One region of the Pseudoduganella lutea genome, then DNA from elsewhere that is predicted to be linked to it. Evidence: predicted binding sites of a transcription regulator. Region 1 holds the regulator's gene; the other holds the start of a gene.
What was found. Region 1 encodes LexA, which represses DNA repair genes until DNA is damaged. Its sites were predicted from a motif close to ACTGTATNNNNATACAGT; they were not measured.
Positions count from the first base shown of each region.

Region 2: a site for LexA is predicted at 1,840-1,857, ahead of dinB (DNA polymerase IV). Genes of this name have one in related genera too.

Region 1 is NZ_CP035913.1:4,722,795-4,729,571, forward strand. It holds gene purF (amidophosphoribosyltransferase) at 1-749, shown strand, start outside; gene EWM63_RS20085 (cystathionine gamma-synthase family protein) at 890-2,131, shown strand; gene EWM63_RS20090 (hypothetical protein) at 2,169-3,011, shown strand; gene lexA (transcriptional repressor LexA) at 3,202-3,891, opposite strand; gene rpsF (30S ribosomal protein S6) at 4,306-4,692, shown strand; gene priB (primosomal replication protein N) at 4,707-4,997, shown strand; gene rpsR (30S ribosomal protein S18) at 5,030-5,320, shown strand; gene rplI (50S ribosomal protein L9) at 5,354-5,806, shown strand; gene EWM63_RS20120 (replicative DNA helicase) at 6,105-6,777, shown strand, end outside.
Region 2 is NZ_CP035913.1:3,351,625-3,358,401, forward strand. It holds gene EWM63_RS14190 (methyl-accepting chemotaxis protein) at 1-1,440, opposite strand, end outside; gene EWM63_RS14195 (hypothetical protein) at 1,457-1,675, opposite strand; gene dinB (DNA polymerase IV) at 1,900-3,051, shown strand; gene EWM63_RS14205 (recombination-associated protein RdgC) at 3,236-4,132, shown strand; gene EWM63_RS14210 (class I SAM-dependent methyltransferase) at 4,197-5,738, opposite strand; gene EWM63_RS14215 (asparaginase domain-containing protein) at 5,759-6,244, opposite strand; gene EWM63_RS14220 (L-asparaginase) at 6,535-6,777, shown strand, end outside.

The sequences.
Region 1 (6,777 bases):
ACCTGGCGCGGCCCGATTCCGTGATCGACGGCGCCTCCGTCTACAGCACCCGCCTGAAGATGGGCGAATACCTGGCCGACAAGATCAAGCGCGAAGGCCTGGCCGACGACATCGACGTCGTCATGCCGATCCCCGACTCGTCGCGCCCGGCCGCGATCCAGCTGGCGCTGCGCCTCGGCAAGGAATACCGCGAGGGCTTCATCAAGAACCGCTACATCGGCCGCACCTTCATCATGCCGGGCCAGGCGCTGCGCAAGAAATCGGTGCGCCAGAAGCTGAACGCGATCGGCGACGAATTCAAGGGCAAGAACGTGCTGCTGGTCGATGACTCGATCGTGCGCGGCACCACCAGCCGCGAGATCGTGCAGATGGCCCGCGACTCCGGCGCGAAGAAGGTGATCTTCGCCTCGGCAGCGCCGCCGGTGCTGTACCCGAACGTGTACGGCATCGACATGCCGACCCGCGACGAGCTGATCGCCCATGGCCGCACCGTTGACGAAGTGTGCAAGGAAATCACGGCGGACGCGCTGGTCTACCAGGACCTGGAAGACCTGAAGAAGGCGATCTCGGACGTCAATCCCGCACTGACGAGTTTTGAAGCGTCGTGCTTCGACGGCAAGTACATCACGGGCGACATCTCGGCCGATTATCTGGACCGCATCGAGCAAGCGCGCCACAATCCGAAAGAAAAAGTCGAGGACGCCGCGCGCAACCACCTGAACCTGAATGCGGCCACGACCGAAGCGTAAATAACGGGCTCCTCGCGGAGCCCTTTTTATTGCTTGAAATCCTGGAACATTTCCCAAAACCGGGGTCAGACCCCGAATTTGGGAAACATTTCCTGAAATCGGGGTCTGACCCCGTTTCTCGGCAACTATTCCGATAAGACATGAACGACAAGAAAAACTACGGTTTCACCACCACGATCCTGCACGGCGACCGCCAGAAGAGCATCGAGCAAGGGTCGCTGCACAAGCCTGTCCACACGTCCGTCGCGTTCGGTTACACCGATGCGCGCCAGCTGGCCTCCGTATTCCAGGGCCGCGAGCCGGGCTTCCGCTATGGCCGCCAGGGGAACCCGACCGTGTCGGCGCTGGAAGAAAAAGTCACCAAGATGGAAGACGGCGTCGCCACGCTGTGCTTCGCCACCGGCATGGGGGCCATTGGCGCCGTGTTCCAGGCGCTGCTGCGTGCCGGCGATCACGTGGTCTCGTCGTCCTTCCTGTTCGGCAATACCAACTCGCTGTGGCAGACGGTCGCCGGGCAGGGCGTCGCCGTCGATTTCGTCGATGCGACCGATGTCGCCAACGTCGAAGCCGCGCTGAAGGACACCACGCGCATCGTGTTCGTGGAAACGATCGCCAATCCGCGCACCCAGATCGCGGACCTGGAACGCATCGGCGCGCTGTGCGCGGCAAAGGGCATCCTGTACATCGTCGACAACACGATGACCACGCCTTACCTGTTCCGTCCGAAAGCGGTTGGCGCCGGCCTCGTCATCAATTCGCTGACGAAATCGATCGCCGGCCATGGCAACGCGCTGGGCGGCAGCCTGACCGATACCGGCGCCTACGACTGGAGCCGCTACCCGAACATCTTCGAGAACTACAAGAAAGCCGCGCCGGCGATGTGGGGCATCACGCAGGTTCGCGCCAAGGGCCTGCGCGACTTCGGTGCCTCGCTGGGGCCGGAAGCGGCGCACCACATCGCCGTCGGTGCCGAAACGCTGGCGCTGCGCATGGAGCGCACCTGCGCCAACGCCAGGGCGCTGGCCGAGATGCTGGAAGCCGATCCGCGCGTGGCCGCCGTGCACTATCCCGGCTTGCCCTCGCACCCGCAGCATGGCATCGCGACCGACCTGTTCAAGGCCTATGGTTCGCTGTTCAGTTTTGAACTGCGGGACGGCATCGACTGCTTCGACTACCTGAACCGGCTGAAGATCGCCGTGCCCGCCTCGAACCTGGGTGACACCCGCACGCTGGTGATCCCGGTTGCGCACACGATCTTCTACGAGATGGGGGCCGAGCGCCGCGCCTCGATGGGGATCGCCGAATCGCTGATCCGCGTTTCCGTGGGCATCGAGGAGACCGACGACCTGGTGGACGATTTCCGCAAGGCGCTGGATGCATGATGGCGAGGCATGAAGGTTGATGCATGAGGGTTGAAGCATGATCCAGCGCTGGATCGGTGCCGCCGCCGCACTGGCCACGGTATTTGCCGCAGCGGCCGCGCGGGCTGAAGTCTCGGTGCCGCTGGCGCTGGAGCGGGGCATCCCCGTGGCCCAGCTGACCATCGCCGGTCATGTCTTCCCGTTCACGTTCGATATCGGTTCGTCGCGCACGCTGCACCTGACGCGCGAGGTGATGGCCAGGATTCCCGGCCTGAAACTGACGGGCCGCAAGATGCGAAGCGCCGACCTGACCGGCAAGGTGCGCGAAGAAGAGGAATTCGTCATCCCTGACCTCGTCGTCAACGGCGTGTCGTTCGGCGAGGTGAAGGGCGTGTCGTATGAGGCGTGGGGCCTGGGTATCGGCAAGGGGGCCGGCCTGCCGCCGCACTCCGTCGTCGGCCTCGGCCTTTTCGCCAGGCAGCCTTTCGTGTATGACCAGTCCGGCCGCACCTTGCGCTTCGGCGCGCCGCTCGAGCCGGGCTCCGGCTGGCAGCCGCTGGCCCATGAGCGGGTGCACGAAGGCATCGTCGCCAGCTTGTCGAACGAGCGTGCCCGCTACCGTCTGGTGCTGGATTCCGCCGCCAACATCTCGATCGTCAAGCCGCAATCGGTCGAGAAGCAGGGAGACCGGCCGACCCGCTGCGATGTGTTCGGGCCGGACAAGCCATGCAGCTTCGTGTCCGTCTCGTTGCCGGGCGGGGCGGCGATCACGCCCTACCTGATGCCCTTGCCAGGGTTCTTCCAGCCCGACGGCATCCTCGGCGCCGACTTCTTCGGCAGGTATGCCGTGTATGTGGACCAGGCCCAGGGGAAGGTGGCAGTGCGGCCGCCGTCGAGGTAGGGCGCTGAGGTAGCATCTGAAGTAGCTGTGGAGACAGCCGTAGAGACAGCCAATAAGGCAGGCCCGCGAAGCAGGGCGCCGTGACGGAAGTCGCTGGCGAACAGGTGTCGTGCCGGCCATTGCGAGCCGGCATGACGCATGCCGTACCGGCTGGTGCAAGCCGGCACGACAGGAGAGCAAACGTGAAGCGTCAGTGCCAGGCGCGCAGCAAGCCGACCGCGAGGCCTTCCAGCGCGAATTCATCTTCGGGCTTCACGGTGATGATCTTGAAGTCCGGATTCTCCGGCAGCAGCTCGATCGTGGCGCCGGTGCGGCGGTAGCGCTTCACGGTGACTTCGCTGCCGATGCGGGCCACGACGATCTGGCCATTCTTGGCGCTATCGACCTTCTTGACCGCCAGCAGGTCGCCATCCATGATGCCCACGTCGCGCATCGATTCGCCACGCACCTTCAGCAGGAAATCGGGTTTCGCGGAGAACAGGGCCGGGTCGACGCTGTAGGTTTTTTCCAGGTTTTCCTGCGCCAGGATCGGCGAACCGGCAGCCACGCGGCCAATCAGCGGCAGTTGCATCAGCAGCGCCGCGGGCACCTGCGGCATGTAATCGGTTGCATGCGCACTGCCCGGCGTGCCCGCGGGCGCAGAAGGCCCCGCCGCCCGCACGCCACGGTCGCCCAGCAGGCGAATGCCGCGCGACGTGCCAGCCGTGATTTCGATCGCACCTTTGCGCGCGAGCGCCTTCAGGTGCTCTTCGGCCGCATTGGCCGACTTGAATCCCAACTCGGCGGCGATCTCGGCGCGGGTTGGCGGGAAGCCGGTGGTATCGATGGCATCCCTGATCAGGTTGAGAATTTGTTCCTGCCTTGCGGTGAGCTTGATCATGATGCGAGTAGCCGTAAAAATAGCTGTGGATATAGACAGTCTGTATTTTTGTACAGTGCCTGCGCGATTGCAAGAGAAAACACGATTCAGGCGCAGAAATATTTCATGAAAACCGGTGACAGGCACCAATTTGCGGGAAATGTTGCAGAAAACCCATGCCAGGAAGGTGTGGGCGGGGGCAGGCAATCTCCGTTACGCGGGCGTGGACCATGCTCCACGACATCCCCGCTTCGCCAGCGGTTTCGCAGCGGACGTGCAACGGCGGAATGGCTTGCCGACAGCCTGGCGGCGGCGGTGGCGGACCGCCGGGCGGCTAGCCATTGGTGAAAATATCTGCTATTCTAGCGGGCTTACCTCTTCCCACACCTGTCTTGACGCCAGGGTGGGCTATCAACAGTCCTTAAGGGAGTTTGCATGCGTCACTACGAAATCGTATTTATCGTCCATCCGGACCAGAGCGAGCAAGTGCCCGCGATGATCGAACGTTACAAGGCCAGCGTCACGTCGCGCGGCGGTAACGTCCACCGCGTGGAAGACTGGGGCCGCCGTCAAATGGCGTACTCGATCCAGAAACTGGCCAAGGCACACTACATCTGCCTGAACATCGAGTGCGACAACGACACGCTGGTCGAACTGGAAACCGCGTTCAAATTCAATGATGCCGTGCTGCGTCACCTGACCGTCAAGATGAAGAAAGCGGAAACCGCTCCTTCGCCGATGATGAAGTCGGTCCAGCGTGAAGACGCCGCCAAGAGCCACCGCGCTGAAGCCGCGGCCGCTCCGGCAGCTGCTGCAGCCTAAATCCGGGAGTCTTGCTGAACGAGCTGAAGTTCACTGGCCTGATCACCGAGCGGGAAGTCATACGTTTCACCCCCGCCGGGCTGCCGATCGTGAATGCAGTATTGCAGCACAGTTCGCAGCAGATCGAGGCAGGCATCGCCCGCCTGACGGAATTTGAAATCGCCGCGGTTGCCGCGGGGGAGATTTCAGGCCGTTTCAGCAGCGCGCCGCTGGGAGGGGCCTACGAATTCTCGGGGTTTCTCGCCAGGAAAAGCCGCAACAGCAAGAGCCTGGTTTTTCACATCATTGATTTTCGTGCCGCCTGAAGCGACACAATATTTAAATACAGGAGCCTAAAATGGCATTCGGTAAAAAGTTCGACAAAAACAAAGCCAAGCTGAAAGAAAAGCGCAAACAGCAGAACCCGCTGTTCAAGCGTAAGAAGTTCTGCCGCTTCACCGCCGCTGGCGTTGAGCAAGTCGATTACAAAGACGTCGACACGCTGAAAGATTTCATCCAGGAAAACGGCAAGATCATGCCGGCACGCCTGACCGGCACGAAGGCGCACTACCAGCGTCAAGTGGATACCGCGATCAAGCGCGCGCGCTACCTGGCCCTGCTGCCGTACACCGATCTGCACCACGCCTAATCGGCAGCAGTACAGATAGAACTGGAGAACATTATGCAAATCATTCTGCTGGAAAAAGTTATCAACGTCGGCAACCTGGGCGACGTGGTGAAGGTCAAGGACGGCTACGCACGTAACTTCCTGATCCCGCAAAAGCTGGCACGCCGCGCTACCACGGCTGCCGTGGCCGAGTTCGAAGCCAAGCGCGCCGACCTGGAAAAAGCCGCCGCTGAAAAGCTGGCAGCCGCACAAGGCCAGGGCGAAAAGCTGAACGGCATGACCGTGACCGTGTCGCAAAAAGCCGGTGTCGATGGCCGCCTGTTCGGCTCCGTCACCAACTTCGACATCGCTGAAGCGCTGACCAAAGCCGGCTTCGCCGTGGAAAAAGCTGCCGTGCGCCTGCCGAACGGTCCGCTGAAGACCACCGGCGAGCACCCGGTGGCAGTTTCCCTGCACACGGACGTGGTGGTCGACGTGACCGTCGCCGTCGTGGGCGAAGCTGCTTAATTACCGGGATTTTTTCTTCGGTAAGACTGTCGTAGATTTAAAAAGCCGGGTTCGCCCGGCTTTTTTATTGCCGGCGCCGGGCATGGTTTGCAACACCGTCGCGACGGTTGCGACAGGCTCGCGCTTTGGCTGCTATAACAGACGGATGCCGACCTGCTGCGAGTAACCGGCATGCGCTGGCAGGAACATAATATGCTGTCGCCAGGATAGTGATCTTGCCACAAAGGACGTTCCTCTTGCCGCCAGACTTGCCAACCATTATGAACTTTGGCCTGCTTATGCAGGTATAATGCGCGCCATGAATGCCCCATCCGACCCGCAAGTCGATTCCCTCCGTATCCCGCCCCATTCCATCGAAGCCGAGCAATCGGTCATCGGTGGTTTGTTGCGCGACAACGCCGCATGGGACCGCATCGCCGACTTCATGCACGCGGAGGATTTCTATCGCTACGACCACCGCATCATCTTCGAGCAGATGATCCGCCTGATCAATGGCGGCAAGCCGGCCGACGTGATCACCGTGTTCGAAGCGCTGACGATGCTGGGCAAGGCCGACGAGGTGGGCGGCCTGCAATACCTGAACGCAATGGCGCAGAACACGCCATCGGCGGCGAACATCCGCCGCTATGCCGAGATCGTGCGCGACCGCGGCGTGCTCCGCAAGCTGATCACCGTGGCCGACGAAATCTCCGGCAACGCGTTCAGCCCGCAGGGCAAGGAAGTCAAGCAGATGCTCGACGAAGCGGAATCGAAGATCTTTGCGATCGCCGAGCAGGGTTCCAGGGGCTCGCAGGGCTGGACCGCCGTGCAGCCGCTGCTCACGCAGGTGGTCGAGCGCATCGATGAACTGTACAGCCGCGACAGCGGCAGCGAGATCACGGGCGTGCCCACCGGCTTTGCCGACCTGGACAAGATGACCTCCGGCCTGCAGCCGGGCGACCTGGTCATCGTGGCCGGCCGCCCGTCGATGG
Region 2 (6,777 bases), 1.4 Mb from region 1:
CGTGGCGGTATCCATCGTGGTGATCGTGGTGTTCACCTGGGCGATGCCGGAACTCTGTTCCTGGCTGGCGGACGCGATCTCGTTCATGATGTCCGCCACCTGCTGCACCGACGTCACGATGCGGTCCATCGTGGTGCCGGCCTGGTCCACCAGGCGGCTGCCCGCATCGACCTTGTCGACCGAATTGTTGATCAGTTCCTTGATCTCCCGCGCGGCGCTGGCCGAGCGTTGCGCCAGGTTGCGCACCTCCGATGCCACCACCGCGAAACCGCGGCCCTGCTCGCCGGCGCGTGCCGCTTCCACCGCGGCGTTCAGTGCCAGGATATTGGTCTGGAACGCAATGCCGTCGATGACACCGATGATGTCGACGATCTTCGACGAGCTTTCCTTGATCGAGCCCATCGTCTCGACGACCTGGCTGACGACCTGGCCGCCTTCGTTCGCATGGCTGGCGGCCGAGACCACCAGCTGGTTCGCCTGGCGCGCGTTTTCCGCGTTCGCCTGCACGGTGGACGTGAGTTCCTCCATCGACGATGCGGTTTCCTCGAGGCTGGCCGCTTGCTGCTCGGTGCGGTTGGACAGGTCCATGTTGCCGGCGGCAATCTCGGCCGCCGCCGTGTTGATCGTGTCCGTACTGTCGCGCACGGTGCGCACGGTGCCGGTCAGCGCCGTCGTCATGTCGCGCAGGGCGCCCAGCAGGCGGCCCATCTCATCCTTGCGCGTGGTAACGATCTGCGCCGTCAGGTCGCCCGCCGCCACCGTTTCGGCGATCTGCACGGCTTCGCTGACAGGGCCGGTAACGGAGCGCGTGATCAGCCACCCGATCACGGCAGACACGATCGTCGCCACCACCAGCAGCACGATCATCAGCGTGGTCGCCGATTTCGCCGCCGCGGTCGCGTTTTCGGCATCGTTCGCCATCAGTTCGCGCTGTTTCTTCAACAGCTCGTCGAGATGGCGGAAATACACCGTCTGCGCCGGGATGACCTGGCCGAACAAGGCTTGTACGGCACCTTCGCGGTCGCCGCCACGGTATTGCGCGATCGCCTTGTCGAGCAGTTCCTTGTAGGCGTAGTACGCGGTGTTCTGCTGGTCGAACACGGCGCGCACGTCGGGCGTCAGGTCCGATTTATGCATTTTTGCGGCCGATACGCCGCCGGCTTCGTCAGCCGCGGCCATCTGGCGCAGGAATTCCTGCGTCTGCGCCGGGTCCGGCGTCAGCATCGCGTTGCGCACCGCCTGCGCGCCGCGGTTGACCTGGCTGCGCATGTCGTTGAGGAGCGTGACCTTGACGTACCGGTCATTGACGAGCTGGTCGGTACGCGCGGCCACTTCCTGGATGCGGCTGATGCCGACGAGCGACATGATGAACATGATGACGATGGTCACCGCGAAACCGAGGGCGAGACGGGCGCCGATGCGCATATTGGAGAGGTTCACGATCGATTTCCTTCGGTCAGAATGAGTGGCGCACGCCGAGGCCATGGCTCATGGCGGACGGCAGCGTGGTGATGCAGTCGCCATGCAGCGTCGTCGGCGTGATATCGCCGCTGTTTGTCATCGAGCCCACGAAGGCATCGACACCGCCCGTGAGCGTGACCGACGTTTGCGCCGCGGCGGGCAGGGCGCAGGCAAGAAGTGGAACCCAGCAATAAAAACGGAGTTTGGCTGCCATGTTCGCGCAAGTGGTTGAAAGATCCGATGGTACGCGCCTTTCTCTCGCGCACGATACTTGTGCGCTGCTACTGTTGCGTAAAAACGATGGATAAAAAAGCACTAAGTAATTGAAAAATAAAACAATTAATGCAACGCGCCGGGCGCTGGCGGAGCCTGCTGCACACTGGATATAATCACAGTGCCCGCATTTTTTCATTTTGAATACAAGCCTGCCGACAAGCCATGGTTCCGCCGCGCCGCATTGCCCACCTCGACATGGATGCGTTTTTCGCATCGGTGGAATTGCTGCGCTATCCCGAGCTGCGTGGCCTGCCCGTGGTGGTCGGCGGCGGCTCGCGGCACCAGCCGGTGCTGCAGCCGGACGGCACGCGCCGTTTCTCGAAACTGCGCGACTACGCGGGCCGCGGCGTGGTCACCACGTCCACCTACGAAGCGCGCGCACTCGGCGTGTTTTCGGCGATGGGCACGATGAAGGCGGCGGCGCTGGCTCCCGAGGCGATCCTGCTGCCGACCGATTTCGAGTCCTACAAGCGTTATTCACGCCTGTTCAAGGCGGCCGTGGCGGAGATCGTGCCCGACATCGAAGACCGCGGCATCGACGAGATCTACCTCGACCTCACGGACCACCCGGAAGAAACGCGGGCCCTCGGCATGCGGCTGAAGGAGGCCGTGAAGGCGGCGACCGGGCTGACGTGCTCGATCGGCATCGCGCCCAACAAGCTGCTGGCGAAGATCAGCTCGGACCTGGACAAGCCCGATGGCCTCACCATCGTGTCGCTGGAGGACGTGCCGGCGCGTATCTGGCCGCTGTCGGCAAAGAAGATCAACGGAATCGGCCCGAAAGCCTATGCGAAGCTCACGTCGCTCGGCATCGAAACGGTGGGCCAGCTCGCGCAGGCGGACCCGAAGCTGCTGCAGGAACACTTCGGCCTCAATTCCGCCGAGTGGCTGCACCGCGTGGCGCACGGGCATGACGAGCGCGAAGTCGTCACGCGTTCCGATCCGAAAGGCGTGAGCCGCGAAACCACGTTCGAGCGCGACCTGCACGCGAAGCATGACCGCGACACGCTGTCCGAAATCTTCACGCGGCTGTGCACGCGGCTGTCGGAAGACCTGCACCGCAAGCGCTATGCCGGCCGCACCGTGGGTATCAAGCTGCGCTATGCCGACTTCCGTACCGTGACGCGCGACGTCACGCTGCCGTCGCCCACGGCCGATGCCGCCATGATCCGGCGCGCCGCCGGTGAATGCCTGCGGCGCGTGCCGCTGGAGCAGCGCTTGCGCCTGCTGGGCGTGCGGGTCAGCGCGCTGGTGCCGCTTGACGAGGCCGAGCGGTACAGGGCGGGGGAGCAGGGGGAATTGTTCCCGGGGTGAGCCGGCGGCGGATGCGCCGGCTTGCGCCACCGGGCTGTGGTGTTGCACGCCGCAGGGGGGCACTGCCGCGCACAAAAACACGCTCCCCGGCAGGCGCCGTTTCAACAAGATCGCGGTGGCCCGGCTGCTGAGCCGGGTGTAGAATGATGGGCTTTGCAACGCGTAAGAACAAGGGTCTTCCAGCATGTGGTTCAAGAATCTACAGATCTACCGACTGCCCGCGCCATGGGCATTTGCTCCCGAAAAACTCGATGAAGCCCTGCGCCCCGCGGCGTTCACGCCGGCCAGCAGCAACGAGATGCTGCGCCAGGGCTGGGACTCGCCGCGCGGTAACGAATCGCTCGTGCACGTGGTGAACGGGCAGATGCTGCTGCTGCTCGGCACCGAGAAGAAACTGCTGCCGTCGACGGTGGTCAACCAGGTGGCCAAGGCCCGTGCCGCCGAGATGGAAGAACAGCAAGGTTTCGCTCCGGGCAAGAAGGCGATGAAGGAATTGAAGGAGCGCGTGCACGACGAACTGCTGCCACGCGCGTTCACGATCCGCAGCAATGTGTGGACGTGGATCGACCCCGTCAACGGCTGGCTGGTCGTCGACGCGGCCAGCCCGGCCAAGGCGGACGACGTGATCAAGCTGCTGCTGAAGGCGGTCGACCGCATGCCGCTGGAAAGCTTGCGCGTGCAGCGCTCGCCGGTGGGCGTGATGACGGCCTGGCTGCAGGAAGATGAAGCACCGGCCGGCTTCACCGTCGACATGGATACCGAACTGCGCGCCACCGGCGAAAGCAAGGCGGCCGTGCGCTATGTGCGCCACACGCTGGAACCCGAGGAAGTGCGCCGCCACATTGCCGCCGGCAAGCAGTGCACGCGCCTGGCGATGACGTGGGAAAGCAAGATCTCGTTCGTGCTGACCGAATCGCTGGCGATCAAGAGTGTGAAGCCGCTCGACGTGCTGAAGGAAAACGATGCCGTCACCCGTAACGACGACGAACGTTTCGACGGCGACTTCATGCTGATGACGGGCGAGCTGTCGCTGCTGCTGCGGGACATCGTCGAAGCCCTGGGCGGCGAAGCCACCGCCTGATCCTCACGGATCGCCGGCGGCGGAGGGGCGCCAGTATGTGCGGCCCCGTTCCGCCGCGCAGTGACTAACCGACGGCGCCCAGCCGTGCCAGCAGCGGCAATGTCTTGTCGCGGAACTCCAGGGCCCGGCTTACCAGCCTGTCCAGCTGGTGCCCGTCCGTTTCCGCCGGTTTGCCGTCGATCATCAGGCGCTGGCCCTGGCGTACCAGGACCTGGTGCGCGAAGCTGGCCCATGCTTCCGGCTCCCTCGCTCCCCGCATTCGCGCAAGCAGGAACAGCAGGTGGAACCGGTCGGCGGGGAATGCACCGCCGGTGCCTGGCAGTGCCAGCCATTGCAGCTCCGTATTCGACATGGCCAGCTCGCATAGGCGCTGGTTCAGCCTGCGCGCTTGGGGGCCCGCGTGGGCGATCACGGCCTCTTCCTGCAGCGTCGCCACGTGGCCCATCCCCACCAGCATCGTGACCGCCTGGACCACCTGCGGTGACGTCAGGCCATGGCGCTCGCGGGCAACTTCGAGGAACGCACCGATCGTGTGCGCTTCCTGGTCCGCCAGGAAATCGAGCAGCGGTTCATACACTTTCGCCTGCAGCCGCACTTCGCCGGCCCTGCCTGCAGCCTTCATCGGTACGTCGGCGCGCGGCGTCGTCAGGACGATACGCGTGCGCAGCAGCTGTTCATCGCGCTCGATGGCTCCCAGCCGGCGCGCACCCTTCACCCAATAATCGCGCCGGAACGACTGGTTCACCATGTAGTCGCGTACCGTCTGGGCAAACACGGGATCGGCGATCTCGCCCAGCAACTGGCGCTGCTCCGCAGTCAGGTTGATGGGGTCGATGTTGTCCAGGTAATGGGCGGAACACGCGTAGTCGAGCTTGGCCGGTTCCAGCCAGCCGGCCATCTGCGAAAACGAGTAGGGCATCCAGTCGCGGTTGAAGTATTCATGGGCCAGGTAAGCGTGGTTCTGGTCCTTGAGCTTGGCGAAGCGGGAGGCAACGCGCGGGTTCGCCGTGAGGAACGTGGGGGCGGTGGCGAACAGGCGCTCGGCGAATGCGATGCTCTGGCCTACCCTCCCGGCGGAACCGGCGCCGGCCGGCGTCATGGTGGTGGCGTACTCGTTGAGCAGGTCGCGCACCGGTGCCATCGCAGCCCACCCGGGCTGGGTGTTGTAGCTGATGTAGAGCACGCCGCCGACCTTCAGTTTGCGCCGGATGAAGTCGACGACGACGCGGCGGTTTTCGTCCGAGATCCAGCTGAAGATGCCGTGTAGCCCGATGAAGTCGAACTCGGGCAGGTCGGTGCGCGAGCAGAATTGCGCGAAGGCTTCGTCATGCAGGGCCACATCGGCACCGGAAGCGGCGGCCAGTTCCTGGGCGAATCCCGCCTGGGCCGGGTTGAAATCCGTGCCATGCCACGCCACGTTCGAGGCGGCTGCGTGGATGTTGACGGAAAGGCCCTGGCCAAAGCCCAGCTCGCATGCGGTGGTCACCGCCGGCGGTGTCAGCCGCGCCGACAGGAAGGCCAGACGCAGCCGGTGGGGATTCAGTTCGGGGTAGGTTCCGTAGGTATATCCGATGTCGGCGACATAGCCGGCAGACCATTCGGGCATTGACGTTCCTTTCGTTGGTGTTACATCGGTTGGAAGACCCCGGCCGCACGATTCTTCTGCACGTTGTCCCATGCGAAAATCTGGCCGTTCATCGCCACATACACGCCCACCGGCAGCGCCTGTGCGACGCCGCAGGCAAAGCCCAGGTTGAAGAAGGCATCGGAACCGGCGATTTGATAGGGAATCATTGCGCCGGTGAACACGATGGTCTTGTCCAGCGCGGCGGGACCCAGCACGGCGGCCGTTTCCTTCATCGTGTCGGTGCCATGCACGATGACGATGGCGCGCTCCGGTGCCGCCTGGCACGAAGCCAGCACGCGTGCCCGGTCGGCATCCTGCATGTCCAGCGAGTCGAGCAGCGGCAGCAATTCGAGTTCAACGGGCGCGGTCATGCGGGCGCGGGCGATGGCCTCGGGCAGGTGACTTTCGGCAAACCCCAATGTGCCGTTCAGTTCGTTGTAATGCTTGTCGAAGGTGCCGCCCGTGGCGATGATGCGCAAGGTCATGGTGTTTCAGAAAAGGTTGCAGGAATCTTCAATGATAGCCCGCGCCGGCATTGCGCCGTCAACAAAAAACTTTGTTTGCACTCGTCTGGCATGTTGTCACGTCGTTGAGTACACTAGCGAAGCGCTGATGTCTTCGTGGTGGCGATCTTGGCCACGAGAAAAAGCGCTTAGCTGCGTTGCAAATGGCCGTCATGCCCGGTATGGCGGCGACTGCCGCCTTGCTGACCATTTGTCGTGACCGATCTCATCCACCAAATCAGCGCTTCGCCAGGTTTTCTGCCCTTTACGCCATGACCGCGAAAACGCCCGCTCCGGGAACCGTCATCTTCCATCGCCATCGCGGCTATGGGGTGATCACGGCTGTCAACCTGCTGACCGGCTGGATCTCCGCCCGTTTCGGCAGCGAGTCGCGCACGCTCGACCTGAACCTTTCCACCGACGAAGTGCAATACGCCGACGGTGAAGCGATCCTGTTCCGCCGCGCGCCACCGGACCGCATGCCGCATGCGCGGCTGATGGCAATGGTGCGCGCC